DNA from 2 places in the Melissospora conviva genome. Region 1 is predicted to be linked to the other one. Evidence: predicted binding sites of a transcription regulator. Region 1 holds the regulator's gene; the other holds the start of a gene.
What was found. Region 1 encodes HrcA, which represses chaperone genes, less so after heat shock. Its sites were predicted from a motif close to GGTTNGCACNCTCNNNNNGAGNGTGCNAACC; they were not measured.
Positions count from the first base shown of each region.

Region 2: ACK8GG_RS03280 (FmdB family zinc ribbon protein) is a predicted target of HrcA. The motif match lies at 5,418-5,448, and genes of this name have one in related genera.

Region 1 covers NZ_JBLLDT010000010.1:50,872-58,565, reverse strand. Annotated here, with positions in the region: gene ACK8GG_RS19630 (PhoH family protein) at 1-452, opposite strand, end outside; gene ACK8GG_RS19625 (serine hydrolase domain-containing protein) at 623-1,999, opposite strand; gene ACK8GG_RS19620 (histidine triad nucleotide-binding protein) at 1,999-2,349, opposite strand; gene ACK8GG_RS19615 (16S rRNA (uracil(1498)-N(3))-methyltransferase) at 2,466-3,200, opposite strand; gene dnaJ (molecular chaperone DnaJ) at 3,250-4,383, opposite strand; gene hrcA (heat-inducible transcriptional repressor HrcA) at 4,450-5,472, opposite strand; gene ACK8GG_RS19600 (DUF4870 domain-containing protein) at 5,780-6,442, shown strand; gene hemW (radical SAM family heme chaperone HemW) at 6,504-7,694, opposite strand, start outside.
Region 2 covers NZ_JBLLDT010000001.1:643,230-650,923, reverse strand. Annotated here, with positions in the region: gene ACK8GG_RS03305 (GNAT family N-acetyltransferase) at 1-137, opposite strand, end outside; gene ACK8GG_RS03300 (molybdopterin molybdotransferase MoeA) at 134-1,414, opposite strand; gene ACK8GG_RS03295 (UTP--glucose-1-phosphate uridylyltransferase) at 1,415-2,380, opposite strand; gene ACK8GG_RS03290 (sensor domain-containing diguanylate cyclase) at 2,390-4,636, opposite strand; gene ACK8GG_RS03285 (5-formyltetrahydrofolate cyclo-ligase) at 4,720-5,334, shown strand; gene ACK8GG_RS03280 (FmdB family zinc ribbon protein) at 5,472-5,837, shown strand; gene ACK8GG_RS03275 (flagellar biosynthesis protein FlgA) at 6,076-6,594, shown strand; gene ACK8GG_RS03270 (hypothetical protein) at 6,718-6,894, opposite strand; gene ACK8GG_RS03265 (hypothetical protein) at 6,935-7,531, shown strand; gene ACK8GG_RS03260 (DUF2231 domain-containing protein) at 7,575-7,694, opposite strand, start outside.

The DNA.
Region 1 (7,694 bases):
AGGTAGGTCTTGCCGGTGCCGGCGGGGCCGATGCCGAAGACGATGGTGTGCGCGTCGATGGCGTCGACGTACTTCTTCTGCCCGAGGGTCTTGGGCCGGATTGTGCGCCCGCGCCGGGAGAGGATGTTGAGGGTGAGCACCTCGGCCGGGCGCTCACCGCCGTCCTGCTCGAGCATGGTCGCGGTACGTCGCACGGCGTCGCTGGTCAGCGTCTCGCCCTTCTCGATGAGTTCGAGCAGTTCGGTGAAGAGCCGCTCGGCGCTGGCGTTCTCTGCGGGGGTGCCGGTGATGGTGATCTCGTTGCCGCGTACGTGGACGTCGCTGCGCACCGAGCGTTCGATGAGGCGCAGGATCTCGTCACCGGTGCCGAGCAGATTGACCATGATCTTGGGATTGGGCACCGTGATCCTGGTCTGTGCCCGGAGCTGTCCGGGAGGCGGAGTGCCGGTCATAGATCGGGCCCGCGGGCCCTGCGCCACCTGCTTCCGAAATCAGGCGTCGCGCCTGGCGGCGCGGCGTGCGGTCGTTGGTCTCCATCGTATCCGGTCGGCCCGGTCCGCACCCGATCCATTTCCGCCCGGCCGGCGGCCCACCGCACCGCGCACCCCACCGGCAGGCCCGCTCAGTCGGGAGCGCGGAAGTCGAAGCCGTCGAAGGCCTCCTGCCGCCGGGTGAAGCGGTACGTGGCCCAGTGCATACGCACCACCCGTCCCTGCCCGTCGCGGGTCAGCCGCAGCAGCTCGCCGACCTCCCGGCCGGAGACGGTGCGCAGCAGATCAGGCCGGCCCGGCAACGGGGCGAAGACCGCCGGCGGCCTGCCTGCCGGGGCGTCGACCGCATGCGCCCGCAGAGCGCCGTCGTGCCAGCCGAAGACGTACTCGTTGCCCTCGCCCCACCAGCGGCCGAGCAGCTCCCGGTACGGCGCGGGGGCCGGCTCTCCCGGCGCCCAGGCGGCGATCCGGGGCGGGTCGTGCTCGGCGGCGGCCGCGAGCAGCTGGTGGGAGAGCTCGTTGACCACGCCGGCGGTGCCGGAGGAGCCGAGAACCGCCACCCCCATCGCCGGTGCGGTGTCCGGGCCGCCGCGGCGGCCGTAGACGCTGGCCAGGAAGCCGGGCATCGCCCCGTCGTGCCCGACGTGCACCACCCGGTCGGCCATCGGCACCAGGATCAGCCCGAGCCCGAAGCCGCTGTTCCAGGCGGCCTCGTCGCTGACCGTGGCCGGCCAGCGCATCTCGTCCAGGGCCGGCGCGCTCAGCACCGTGCCCGCCGGGTCCATCGCCGCCGGATCGGCCAGGAAGGCCGCCCAGCGGGCCAGATCGGGAGCGCTGCCCCAGAGCTGCGCGGCCGGCGCGACCGCACCGAGGTCCAGCTCCGGCTCCGGGTGGGCGTGGTCGGAGTAGGCGTCGACCAGGAAACCCGTGGCGGCGCCGGGGCCCGACCGCAGTGTGACGCTGGACAGGGCCAGCGGCTCCAGGATCCGCTCGGCGAGCACCTCGGCCCAGGTCCCGCCGCGCAGCCGGCCGACGAGGTGCCCGAGCAGCGCCATGCCGAGGTTGGAGTAGTGGAACCGCCGGCCCGGCGGCAGCACCCGCTCGACCCGCTCCAGGTCGGCCAGGAGCCCGCGTACGTCCGGGGCCGACAGGGTGTCCCAGACGTCGCCGTACGGCTCGCGCTGCAGGCCGGAGGTGTGCGACAGCAGCCGCCGTACGGTCAGCTCGCCGTGGGCCGGCACGTCGAGGTGCCGGGAGATCGGGTCGTCGAGGTCGAGCAGCCCGTCCTGACGGCACTGCATCACCAGTACGGCCGTGAAGGTCTTGGTGACCGAACCCATCCGCATCGGGGTGTCGGCGCTCAACCGGGCGGCGTTGCCGGTGGTCCCGACCGCGCAGCGCCACAGCGGCCGGTCGGCGCGGTGCAGCGCCACCGTCAGCGCGGGGATGCGCGCCTCGGCCTGGGCGCGCTGCACCAACCGGGTCAGTCGGGCCGCGACGTCGGTCATCAGCGGGCGATCATCGGGCCGAGCGGAGCGCCACCGAGCACGTGGGCGTGGACGTGGAAGACCTCCTGCCCGCCGTTGACCCCGGTGTTGAACATCAGCCGGAAGCCGTCCCCGAGCAGTCCCTCGGCTTCGGCGACCGCGCCGGCGGTGGCGAGCACCTCACCGGCGAGCCCCGGGTCGCTCTCGGCGAGCACCGCCACGTCGCCGTAGTGCTCCTTGGGGATCACCAGCACGTGCGTCGGCGCTTTCGGGTCGATGTCACGGAAGGCGAGCGTTCGCTCGGTCTCCCGGACGATGGTGGCCGGGATCTCCCCGGCGACGATGCGGCAGAAGAGGCAGTCGGTTTCCACTCCGGCATGCTAAGCGCCCCGCCCGGCGGCCACACCCTTGATCGGCCCACCGGCGCGGCGCCGGCACCGGCGGGCGGCCCGCTCCCGGATGCCCGCCCGGAATCAGCAGGCCCGGATCACCAGCGGCCGAGGCGGGCGGAGAGCACCGCCAGCGCCGCCGGGCCGGCGGTCGAGGTACGCAGCACCGTGGAGCCCAGGCGCACCGGCCGGGCGCCGGCGGCGACGAAGGCGTCGAGCTCGTCGGGGGCGATTCCGCCCTCCGGCCCGATCACGCAGACGATCTCGCCGGCCTCGGGCAGGTCGACCGTGGTCAGCCGCTCGGTCGCCTCCTCGTGCAGGACGAAGGCGGCGTCCGCGCCGGCCAGCCGCTGGGTCACCGCCCTGGTCGACTCGTCGGGCGAACCGGCCACCACCGGCAGCCAGGCGCGACGGGCCTGCTTGGCCGCCTCCCGGGCGGTGTGCACCCACTTCTCGCGGGCGCGCACACCCCGGTCGCCGCGCCAGAGGACCACCGAGCGCACCGCCCGCCAGGGGACGATCTCGTCCACTCCGACCTCGGTCATCGCCTGCACCGCCAGCTCGCCCCGGTCGCCCTTGGCGATGCCCTGCACCACCACCAGCCGCGGCACCGCGGCGTCGACGTACCCGCGGGCGATGACGGCCAGCTCGAGGCTGCCCCGGCCGACGGCGGTGACCTCGGCGGTCGCCGTGCCGCCCCGGCCGTCGGCGAGCACCAGCCGCTCACCGACGCGCAGCCGTTGCACGTTCGCGGCGTGATGCCCCTCCGGCCCGGCGAGGGTCAGGTTGTCGGCCGTCGGCAGGGATTCGACCAGGAACAGGGGTACGGACACGATCACAGGCTAACCGCCCCGGCCGGGCGGACCGGACCGGGCGGGAATCTCAGCCGTGGCCGTTGAAGGCGTCGCGCATCCGCGAGAAGAAACCGCCCTGCTTGCTCAACTCGGCGACCTCCTCGCCCCGGCTCTTGGCGAAGTCGCGCAGAATCTGCTCCTGCGCGCCGTCGAGTTTGGTGGGGGTCCGCACATCCAGGTGCACGTAGAGGTCACCGCGGCCGGTGCCGCGCAGGTGCGGCACGCCGCGGGCCCGCAGCCGCAACGTGGAGCCGGGCTGGGTACCCGCCTTGACCTCGACGGCCTCTTCGCTGTCGAGCGTCTTGATGGTCAGCCGGGTGCCGAGCGCGGCGGCGGTCATCGGGACGGTGACCCGGCAGTGCAGGTCGTCGCCCTTGCGCGAGTAGACGTCGTGCGGCCGCTCGTGGATCTCCACGTAGAGGTCGCCGGGGGTGCCGCCACCGGGGCCGACCTCGCCCTGCTGGGCCAGGCGGATGCGCATGCCGTCCTCGACACCGGCCGGGATCTTGACCGTCAGCGAACGCCGGGTGCGGACCCGGCCGTCACCGGCGCAGGTCCCGCAGGGGTTCGGGATGGTGCTGCCGTGGCCGGAGCAGACGGTGCAGGGGCGGGCGGTCATCACCTGGCCGAGGAAGGTGCGCTGCACCGACTGGACCTCACCGCGCCCGCCGCAGGCGTCACAGGTCGCCGGGTGGGTACCGGCGGCCGTGCCGGCGCCGCTGCAGGTGGTGCAGAGCACGGCGGTGTCGACCGTGATCGGCGCCTCCACCCCGAAGGCGGTCTCGTTGAGGTCCAGCTCAAGCCGGATGATCGCGTCGGAGCCGGGCCGGGTACGCGGGCGCGGGCCTCGCCCGGCGCCGCCACCGGCGCCGCCGAAGAAGGCGTCCATGATGTCCTGGAATCCGACGAACGGGCCGGCGCCGCCGGGGGCGCCGCCACCGCCGGGGGCGAGTGGGTCACCCCCGAGGTCGACGATCTGCCGCTTCTGGTCGTCGGAGAGGACCTCGTACGCGGCGTTGATCTCCTTGAACTTCTCCTGGGCCTCCGGATCCGGATTCACGTCCGGGTGGTACTGGCGGGCCAGCTTGCGGTAGGCGCGCTTGATCTCGTCGTCGGAGGCTCCCCGGCTGACGCCGAGAATTCCGTAGTAGTCCCTGGCCACTGCGTTCGGTGTCCCCATCGTCTGTGTCGCTTGACGTTCGCCGGTCCTCGGGCCGGTTGCCCCTGGTCAGTTCTGTGCGAGCAGCTCGCCGACGTAGCGTGCCACGGCCCGCACGGTGGCGATCGTCCCGGGGTAATCCATCCGGGTCGGGCCGAGCACCCCCAGCCCGCCGACGATGGTGCTGCCGGGGCCGTACCCGGCGCTCACCACCGACGTCGCCCGCAGGTTGTCGATCTCGTTCTCGTCGCCGATGCGTACCCGGGTCGCGCTCGGTTCGGTCTCGCCGATCAGCTTGAGGAGCACGACCTCCTCCTCGAGCGCCTCGAGGACCGGCCGAAGCGAACCCTGGAAGTCAAGGAGACCACCCCGGGTCAGGTTAGCGGTGCCGGCCAGCGCGATTCGTTCCTCGTGTCGCTCGACCAGCGTCTCCAGCAGCACGGTGGCCAGGCAGGTCATCGCCCCGCGCAGCAGCGGTGACGCCTCCTCGACCAGCGTCTGCACCAGCGGCGGGGTGTCGGAGAGCTTCTTGCCGCAGAGCTTCTCGTTGACCAGCCGCCGCAGCTCGGTGACGTCCTCACCCGGGGTCGGGCCGGGCATCTCCACCAGCCGCTGCTCGACCCGGCCGGTGTCGGTGATCATCACCAGCATCAGCCGGGTGGTGGAGATCGGCACCAGCTCCAGGTGGCGTACGGCGGAACGGGCCAGGCTGGGGTACTGCACCACCGCGACCTGGCGGGTCAGCTGCGCGAGCAGTCGGACGGTGCGGTGCACGACGTCGTCGAGGTCGACGGCGCCGGCCATGAAGCGCTCGATCGCCCGCCGTTCGGCGGGCGAGAGGGGCTTGATCCGGGAGAGCCGGTCAACGAAGAGGCGGTAGCCGCGGTCGGTGGGGACCCGGCCGGCGCTGGTGTGCGGCTGCCGGATGAAGCCCTCTTCCTCCAGCACCGCCATGTCGTTGCGCACCGTGGCCGGCGAGACGCCGAGCTGGTGCCGCTCGACCAGGGCCCTGCTGCCGACCGGCTCCTGGGTGGCGACGTAGTCCTCGACGATCGCCCGCAGCACGTCGAGTTTGCGTTCGTCGAGACTCATCCCTCCCCCTTTGCGGTGACGACAGTCGAAGGTGCTGCCCCGGCAGCGGGCCCGGTGCGCGGCCACTGCCGCGGCGAGCACGCGAACCGCTGCCAGGCCGGGCGGCGACCGGATCGGCCGACCTCACGCCCTGCTGGCACTCGACTGTAGCGAGTGCCAGTGTACGTCGCGCGGGGCCGGAGCGCGATGATCAACCCGAGGTGGCGCCCGGGGCGCCGGCGCGCCTGCTCAGCGCCGGCGGTGACCGAGCTGTCGGATCGCAGTGTCGCCGTCTCGCCGGTTGCGCCTCGGCCCTACCGTTGAGGCTATGACCGATTTCCCGCCGCAACACGGATCGGACCGGCCCGATCCCACCTCTCCCCCGCCGCAGGGGCAGAACCCTCCCTACGGCTCGCCGACCTCCGGCGGCGGGCAACCCGGCGCCTACGACCAGCAGCCGGGCGAGTACGGCCAGCAGCCCGGCGCGTACGGCCAGCCCGGCGGCTACGAGCAGCCCGGCGGATACGGCCAGCCCGGCGGGTACGGCCAGCCCGGCGGTTATCCTCCGCCGGCCGGTGGGGGTTACCCGCCCTACGGCGGCCAGCCCGGCTATCCCACCGCCCCGCCGCCGCCCGGATACCCGAGCAACGACGACAAGACCTGGGCGCTGATCGCGCACTTCGGCGGGGCCGGCGGGGCCCTGCTCGGCAGCGGCGGGCTCGGCTGGCTCGCCCCGCTGATCGCCATGGTCTCCAAGGGGCCGCAGTCGCCGGTGGTCCGGGCGCACGCCGTCGCCGCGCTCAACTTCCAGATCACCTGGACGATCGTCACGATCGTCGCCGCGGTGATCGCCGTGATCACCTGCGGAGTGCTCTTCTTCCTCCCGATGATCAGCATTCTGATCCCGATCATCTTCGGCATCATCGGCGGCGTGAAGGCCACCGAGGGAGTGCTCTACCAGTACCCGATGAGCTACGCGTTCGTGAAGTGACCCACCCGTCCCGTCGGCAGCGCCCCGCCCCGCGGCGGTGCCGCCGGCGGGCCGCACCCGGTCAGGGCAGCAGGTCGCGCACCACCGCGTCGGCGAGGAGCCGGCCGCGCAGCGTCAGCACGGCCTGCCCCGCCCGGTAGCCCGCCTCATCCAGCAGGCCCTGCTCCAGCGCCCGCCGGGCGCCGGTTACGCCGGCCGGGTCCAGCACCGCGAGCGGCAGCCCTTCGGCGAGCCGCAGCCGCAGCATCACGTCCTCCATGTGGGTCTCGGCGGCGGTGAGCAGTTCCCGCCCCTGCCCCGGCGAATGCCCCTGTGCCAGGCGCTGCGCGTACGCCGACGGGTGCTTGACGTTCCACCAGCGCACGCCGCCGACATGGCTGTGCGCGCCCGGGCCGAACCCCCACCAGTCGCCGCCGGCCCAGTAGAGCAGGTTGTGCCGGCACCGGGCAGCCGGCGTACGGGCCCAGTTCGACACCTCGTACCAGGAGAAACCCGCCGCGCTCAGCGCCGCCTCGGCCGCCAGGTAGCGGTCGGCGGCGACGTCGTCACTCGGGTACGGCAGCTCACCCCGGCGCATCCGGGCCGCCAGCCGCGTCCCCTCCTCGACGATCAGGGCGTACGCGCTGACGTGGTCGACGCCGGCGGCGACGACCTGCTCCAGGGAGGCGGCGAAGTCCTCCGCGGTCTCGCCCGGCGTGCCGTAGATCAGGTCCAGGTTGACGTGGTCGAACCCGGCGTCGCGTGCCTCCCCGGCGGCGGCCACCGCCCGGCCGGCGCTGTGCCGGCGGTCGAGGACGGCGAGCACCCCCGCCGCGGCGGACTGCATGCCGAGCGAGATGCGGGTGTAGCCGGCCGCCCGCAGCGCCTTGAGCGAGGCAGGGGTGACCGATTCGGGGTTGGCCTCGGTGGTGACCTCCACGTCGTCGGCGAGCCCCCAGAGCCGGTCGATGCCGTCGAGGATGCGCGCCAGGTCGTCGGTGGGCAGCAGCGTCGGGGTGCCGCCGCCGACGAAGACGGTGTCGACCCGCGGCGGCGGGTTGCCGGCGAGGACCCGGCCGGCGAGCGCCATCTCGGCCAGGACGCTGTCGGCGTACGACTCACGGGTGACGCCGCCGCCGAGCTCCGCGGCGGTGTAGGTGTTGAAGTCGCAGTAGCCGCAGCGGCTGGCGCAGAAGGGCACATGGACATAGACCCCGAACCCGGCTGAACCCACCCGTGCGGTGGCTTCTGGGGGCAGAGCTCCGTCGAGGGG
Region 2 (7,694 bases), on a different contig from region 1:
GGGGTCGGCTCCCACGGGGCCAGCCACGACTCGTTGGCGATCCGCACCTCGGTCCAGTCGTACGCGTCGGAGCGCTTGTACGGCCGCAGCCGCACCACCCCGTCGGTCAGCACCACCGGCCAGCCCAGGGAGTTCACCGGCGCCGGTCCAGCAGCAGCACGTCCACGGTCGAGCCGGCGGCGGCGGTGGTGACCCGCTCCCCCAGCACCAGCAGCCCGTTCGCCTCGGCCAGCCCGGAGAGGGTGAAGGGCCCGCCGCGCAGCGGCTGGACGGTGTAGCCGCCGCCACGCCGTTCGGCGACGTGCGCCGGGCGGAACTCGCGCAGCCCCGCCGGGGAGGTGATCGTCTCCAGCAGGTGCGCGCGCACGCTGGGACGGAACGGCTCGGCGCCGGCGAGCAGCTGGATCACGGGCCGGGCGAGCACCTCGAAGCCGATCAGCGCCGCGCCCGGGTCACCCGGCAGGCAGACCACGGGCACCTCCTCAGCGCCGACCGTACCGAAGCCCAGCGTCGCGCCGGGATAGAGCGCGACGTCGGTGAATGTTACCGGACCGGCGCGGTTGCCCTCGCGGCGTGACAGGATGCGCCGCACCATGTCGCCGGGGCCGGTGCCGGTGCCGCCGGTGGTGAGGATCAGGTCGGCGCGCAACGTCTGATCCTCGAGGAGCCCCCGCAGCCCCTCGGGGTCGTCGTCGCAGATGCCGATCCGGTACGCCAGCGCCCCCACCTCGGCCGCCGCCGCGGTGAGGGCGTGGGAGTTGGCGTCGACCACCTGGCCGGGCTGGCTGCCCCGGCCCACGTCGACCAGCTCGTCGCCGGTGGCGACGACGACCACCCGCGGGCAGGCGCGCACCGCGACGTGCCCGATGCCGGTGGCGGCGAGCACCGCCACCAACGCCGGGGAGACGTACGTGCCGGCCGGGGCCAGGAGCGTGCCGACGGGCAGTTCCTCGCCGGCGCGGCGTACGCCGTACCCGCGCTTGGGCACCTGGAAGATCTCCACGGCGGCCATGCCCTGGTCGGTCCACTCCACCGGCACCACCACGTCGGCGCCGAGCGGCAGCGGCGCCCCGGCCGCCACGGAGAAGCAGCTACCGGGGGTCAGCCGCACCGGCCGCCAGCTGGAGGCGCCCAGGTCACCGACGACGTTGAGCCGCACGCCGCGGCCGGAGCCGCCGGGGCGGCCGGTGGTCAGGTCCTCCCAGCGGGCCGCGTAGCCGTCGACGGCGGCCTGGTCGAACGCCGGGAAGGCGTGCGGCGCCACCACGTCCTCGGCGAGGACATTGCCGTACGCCTGGGTCAGGTCCAGGTCGAGCGGGGGCAGCGCGCGCAACCTGCGCAGCACGTTGCCGATGTAGTCGGCGAGCGGCGTGAGCTCGTTGGCGGCCGCCTCCGCGTCGGCCGTCGCTGTCATCTATTGGGCCCCACCGGGCGAGTCGGACGCGACGAACTCCGCCAGCCAGGCACGGAACTCGGCGCCCAGGTCGTCCCGCTCGGCGGCGATCTGCACCACGGTCTGCAGGTAGCCCAGCGGCATGCCGGTGTCGTAGCGGGTGCCGCGGTAGACGATCGCGTGGACCGGCACGCCCTCGGCGCGCAGCAGCTCCATCGCATCGGTCAGCTGGATCTCGCCACCGGCGCCCGGTTCGGTCCGCGCGATCGCCTCGAAGATCCGGCCCGGCAGGACGTAACGGCCGAGGACCGCCAGGTTGCTCGGGGCTTCCTCGGGCGCGGGCTTCTCGACCAGGCCGGTCACCTCGACCACGTCGCCGAGGTCGGCGAACTCGCCGTCGGTCGGCGCGACCGAGGCGATGCCGTAACGCTTGGTCTCCGCCGGCGGCACCTCGAAGAAGGCGAGAACCACCCCGCCGGTACGCGCCTGCAGCTCCAGCATCGCCGGCAGCAGCGGCTCACTGGGCTTGACGAACTCGTCGCCGAGCAGCACCGCGAAGGGCTCGTCGCCCACATGCGACTGCGCGCAGCCCACGGCGTGCCCCAGTCCGAGCTGCTCGTGCTGGCGGCAGGTGAAGATGTCGGCGAGTTCGCTCGGCCCGCGGACGGCGGCGAGCCGCGCGTCGTCGCCCTTCTCCTCCAGCCGCGCCTCCAGGTCGGGGCGGCGGTCGAAGTGGTCGACCATCGAGGTCTTGCCCCGGCCGGTGATCAGCAGGACGTCGCGGATTCCCGCGGCGGTGGCCTCCTCGACGATGTACTGGAGCACCGGGCGGTCCACGACCGGCAGCAACTCCTTCGGCACCGCCTTTGTGGCCGGCAGGAATCGGGTCGCCAGACCTGCGGCCGGGATGACCGCCTTGACCGCCCGCGTCGACCCGGTGGTGGCTCCGGCGTGCACTGTCACTTCAGTCTCTGGTTGATCCGACATGTCGCGAGACTATCCGCCACGGCCGGATCGCGGCGGTCGTGGGACCGAAGACGCGCCACTCGAGGTGGCGGCCGTCTCCTCCACGGCGCGCGGCGCCACCGGCTCCGGCCTGCCGGTCCCCGGGCCCGCCGGCGCCGTCGGCGGCACCGGCCCGTCGGCGCGCGGCGCCCGCACCGCCATCCGGTACGTGTCCCGCCCGGCGGACTTGGCGGCGTAGAGCGCGTCGTCGGCGGCGTCGAGGACCTCCTGGCCGGTGCCGGCGTGGTCGGGGAAGACGGCGATGCCGATCGAGACGGTCACCGCGATCAGCGCCGGGCCGGCCGGGGTGACCCCGCCGACGCTGTGCGGCTGCACCGGGATCGGCGTGTCGCGGATCGCTGCGCCCAGCCGTTCGGCGACGACGGCCGCGCCGGGGGCGTCGGTCTCGGGCAGCAGCACCACGAACTCCTCACCGCCCTGCCGGAACGCCAGGTCCACCTCGCGGATCTCGCCGCGGACCCGGCCGGCGAAGGCCGCCAGCACCACGTCGCCGGCGGCGTGCCCGTACGTGTCGTTGACCTCCTTGAAACGGTCGAGGTCGAGCACCAGGACGCTGAGCATCCGGCCGAAGCGGCTGGCCCGCTCCACCTCCCGGTGCAGCGACTCCTTCAGGTAGCGGTAGTTCCAGAGCCCGGTCAGCGGGTCGGTCAGCGACAGCCGCTGCACCTCCTCGTGCACCCGGACGTTCTCCACCGCCACGGCGGCGTGCCCGGCGAAGGTGCCCAGCGTGTGCAGGTCCTCGTCGGCGAACTCGTCGGAGCCGAGCCGGTCGTAGAGGACCAGCACCCCGAGCACCGTCGGCTTCGGCGCCAACGCGCCGGAGGCGCTGCGCGGCGCGGGCGCGACGAACCCGGTCGCCACCCCCGGCGCGGTGAAGGGCACCGCCACGTACGTCTCGCAGGCCGGTTCCTGGCGCGACAACGGCCGGTCCGGGCCGACCCGGCCGCGCCGGGGTTCGCCGGTGGCCGCGACCCGGCCGATCACGCCGACACCGATCGGCACCCGGATGGCGCGCGGGTCCCGCAGGGACGCCTGCGCTTCGGTGGGGTCCGCCGGATGCGGCCAGCGCCCCTGCAACCCTTCGCCGCACTGGCCGACGAGGGTGCCGCTGCCGGGGTCGACCAGCAGCACCAGGCCGGCCTGCGCGCCGGTGGCGGCGAGCGCGCTGCGCAGGATCACCCGCAGGATGCCGGGCAGGTCGTGGGTGCTGGCGAGCATGTCGCCCAGGACCGCCAGATGGCCGCGCAGCTGGTCGCGGCTGCCGGTCAGCGCCTGCACGTACGACTGGGTTTCCCGGGTCATCCGGTTGAAGGTCGCCGCCAGCCGCCCGATCTCGTCGCCACTGGAGACCGGGACCCGCGCGGTCAGGTCGCCCTGGGCGACGAGCTCCACCGCGTACGCCAGGTCGTCGAGGGGCCGGGTGGTGGAGCGGGCGAGCGCCCGGGCGGCGAGGACCGCCAGCAGGGCGGCGAGCAGCACCGCGCCGATGAGCACCGCGGAACGGCCCTGGGCGGCGTCGCCGGGCACGGAGAGCACCAGCGGCAGCGGCTGCTCGGCGTCGGGGCCGACCCGCCGTACGTAGCGGCCGTTGCCGGCCTCGGCGATGCCGTCGCCGCGCAGCCCGGCGGCGGTGGCGAGGACCTCGTCGCGGCCGTCGTCCGCCTCGGTGGTCTGGGCGGCGGTCGGCGGTCCGGCGGTGTCGGTGAGCAGGGTGACCGCGGCGCCGGTGACTCCGGAGAGGCGGGCGACGAAGCCGGGGTCGACCGGCTGGAGCGCGATGACGGACCCGGTCACCGTCCCGGTGCCGTCCCGCAGCTCGACGCGGACCCCGAGCGCCTGCGCGCCGCCGGTGGCCGGGCCGGTCGCGGCGCAGTCCAGCCACTGCGGCACGGGCTGCTCGGGGCTGGTGAGGACGGGCCGGCCGGCCGGGTCGGTGATGGCGATCGCGGCAGCGACCCCGCGGCCGACGAGCTGCCGGACGGCGGCGGCCCGGTGCGCCGGGTCGGCGGTGACCGCGATCGTGTCGGCCGCCCCGTGCAGCTGACGGCAGAGCGCCCCCACCGATGTCCGCGCGGCGTTGGCGGCGAGTTCCAGGCGCTCCACCGCACGCTGGTGCCCGACCTGCGACATGGTCCCGGCGACGAAGAAGGCGCCGAGCAGCACCGGGCCGAGCACCACCGCGAGGAAGGCGGCGGTCAGTCGCCCGCGCAGCGTCACACTTCCCCCCGGAGGTTCCGCGTCGAATGCTTGGATGCTGACACAGCCCGACGCGATCCCCGCGTTACCGGAGAAGGTGTTGCGTGATGGATTTTTCGGACGCGGCGCAGGCGGACCGGCTCACCAAGCGTGACCTTCGCGCGGAACTGCTCGCGCGCCGTCGGCGGCTGACCCCGGCGGAGCGGGAACGGGCCGCCGCCCGGGTCCAGGCCACACTGACGGCGCTGCTGACCCGGCTGCGGCCGGCGCGGATCAGCGCGTACGTGCCGGTGGGCAGCGAACCGGGCGGGCCGTCGCTGCCGGCGGTGCTCGCCGCGGCGGCACCCTCGGCGCAACTGCTCCTGCCGGTGCTCTGCGACGACCTGGACCTGGACTGGGCCGTGTACGACGGCGCGCAACCCCTGGTGGCGGCCGGTCGGGGGCTGCGCGAGCCGCCGGGGCCGAGGCTCGGGCGCACGGCGGTGGCCGACGCCGAGCTGGTGATCGTGCCGGCGCTGGCGGTGGACCGGCGGGGCCTGCGGCTGGGTCGCGGGGGCGGCTCCTACGACCGGGCGCTGGCGCGGGTCGGCGCCGGCACGTGTGTGGTGGCGCTGCTGCACGACGGCGAGCTGCTGCCGCGGGTGCCGGCCGAACCGCACGACCGGCCGGTGCGGGCGGCGGTCACCCCGGGCGACGGGCTCGTGCCGTTTCCGGCATGATGCGCCTGTTGGGACAATCCGGGCAGCGGCGTGACGGGTGTCGCGTGCCCGTCGGCTGGACGAATCGCGCCCTCATGCCGCACCATTGGCACTCGAATGCGTCGAGTGCCAATACGGCCCGCCCATCGGAGGAGATCGTGCCTACCTACCAGTACGCCTGCACCGAGTGCGGAAACCAGCTCGAGGCGGTGCAGTCGTTCGCCGACGACCCGCTGACCGAGTGCCCGGCGTGCCAGGGTCGGCTCCGCAAGGTCTTCAACTCGGTCGGCATCGTCTTCAAGGGCTCCGGCTTCTATCGCACGGACTCCCGCAACGGTGGCAAGGAATCCTCCCCGCCGAGCACCGTCGCCAAGGGCGACTCCGCCAAGGGCGACTCGGCCAAGGGCGACTCGGCCAAGTCCGACTCCGGCAAGTCCGGCTCCGCCGGCTCCTCGAGCAGCAGCGACTCCGGCTCCTCCGCCGGCAGCACCTCGACCGCCAAGCCGGCCGCCTCCGCCGCCTGACGGCAGTCGTCGCCTCACAGCCTGCGCGGTCTGAACGGCCGTGCCCGCCTGACAACCTTGCGTCGACTGACGGTCTGCGCGGCCGCCCGTCTTACGGCCGTCGCCGCGCGGGCTGGTTGTCCACAGCCTGAGGGTTGTCCACAGGGCCGCCGGTCGTTGCCTGCCTCCGCCCGGAGGCCGCGCCTAGTCTCCTGCCGATCGCCCGCGCCACCCGGCGCGGCGAGGCGAGGGAGGCGCGATGCGGACCCGGGCACGGCAACGAGCGGCCGCGGAAGAGGATCTGCGGCCGGCCCGGTGGCCACCCCACTGGCTGCGCCGGGCGACCATGCTGCGCCTCGCCGCGGTCGGGGCCCTGCTCGCGGTCGCCGCCGCGATCCTCTGGTCCGCCGAACCGGTCAGCCCCTGCGCGCCGGTCACCGCCTCCACCGACGGCCCGTCGCCATCGGTGTCGCCGTCGGCAACCCTGACGCTGCCGGCCGGCACGGTCGGCGTGCCGGTCCGCCTCGCCGACCCCGCCGCGCTCACCGCCGTACGCCCGGGTGCCCGGGTCGATCTGCTGGCCGTGCCACCGGCGGGCGTACAGAAGCCCGGCGGAGAGCCGCTGCTGCTCGCCGGCCGGGCCCTGGTGCTGGACGTGCTCACCGGCGACGCCGGCGAGATCGGCTCCGCGCTCTATCTGGCCCTGAAACCGGCCCAGGCGCAGGCGACGATCGCCCAGCCCGAGGGGAGCCGCTTCGCGATCGTCGTACGCGAATGAGCGCGGACGACCAGCCCCAGCGCGGGCGATGGCGATGGCGATGGCGATGGCGATGGCGCGAGTGATGCACCCCCGCCGGTGGCGAGTGATCCACCCTTGCCGGTGATCAGCCCAGCGGGCGGATCAGCCCCAGTGTGGGGGGCGGTCGGCGAGGAGACGGTCGTCGTTGCTGTCGGCGTACTCGCCCCAGCCACGGTCGGTGTCGTCGGCGGTCTGGTCGGGGATGACCGCCACCTCGTCGACGAGTTCAACGGTGCGGTCGTCGTCGGTACGTTCCGACGGCTGCTCAAGCCTGCTCACGACCGACAAGCCTACCCGGGTGTTGGTAGCGTCAGACGGCGTGACGACCCCCCGTGATCTGTCCGCCGACGACACCCCCTGGCGCCGCCCCGACGGCCCGGACGACGCCGGCCCGGGCTCCGGCATCGGTGGCGGCGGCATCGGTGGTGGTGAGGGCTCTGGTGGTGGTGAGGGCTCGGGCTCCGGCGGGCGCAGTGACGCGGGCGAACACGGCGGCCCTGCCAGGGCGAGTCAACCCTCTGCTCTTCGCGACGGGTCCCGGGTCCACGCCCGGCACGAAGAGGCGTTCTGGGCGCGGCCGCCCGCGGCCCCCGGGCCTGGCACCAACGGGCGCGGCGGCACCGCCGTGAGCTCTCACGGTGGCACCGGCTTCGGCTCGTGCGGGCTCGGTGACCCGCCGGCCACCCCACCGGCTGCCGGTTACGCCGGACCGCCGCGGAACCTGCGTCCGCCGCCCGGCTGGCGGCCGCCGCTGCACCTGCGCGCCCAGCCGCCCCGGCCGCTGCCACCCCAGGACGCCGCCGCGCTGGACGAGGCCGAGCAGGACGCCCGGACCGTCACCTACGGCGTCGGGATGCTCGCCGGGGCCATCTGCATGGTGCTGATGTTCCTGCTCTGCGCCCGGATCATCTTCTGAGACGGACGCCCCGCCCCCGCGACGACAGCGCCCGCCTGCCGGGTCAGAGCACTCCCCGCCAGACCGCCTGGGCGCCGCTGTCACCGGTCAGGAAGACGTAGTAGACGGTGACCGCGCCGAGCACCGCCACCACCAGCGCCGCGAGCGGGGTGAACCAGCCCGG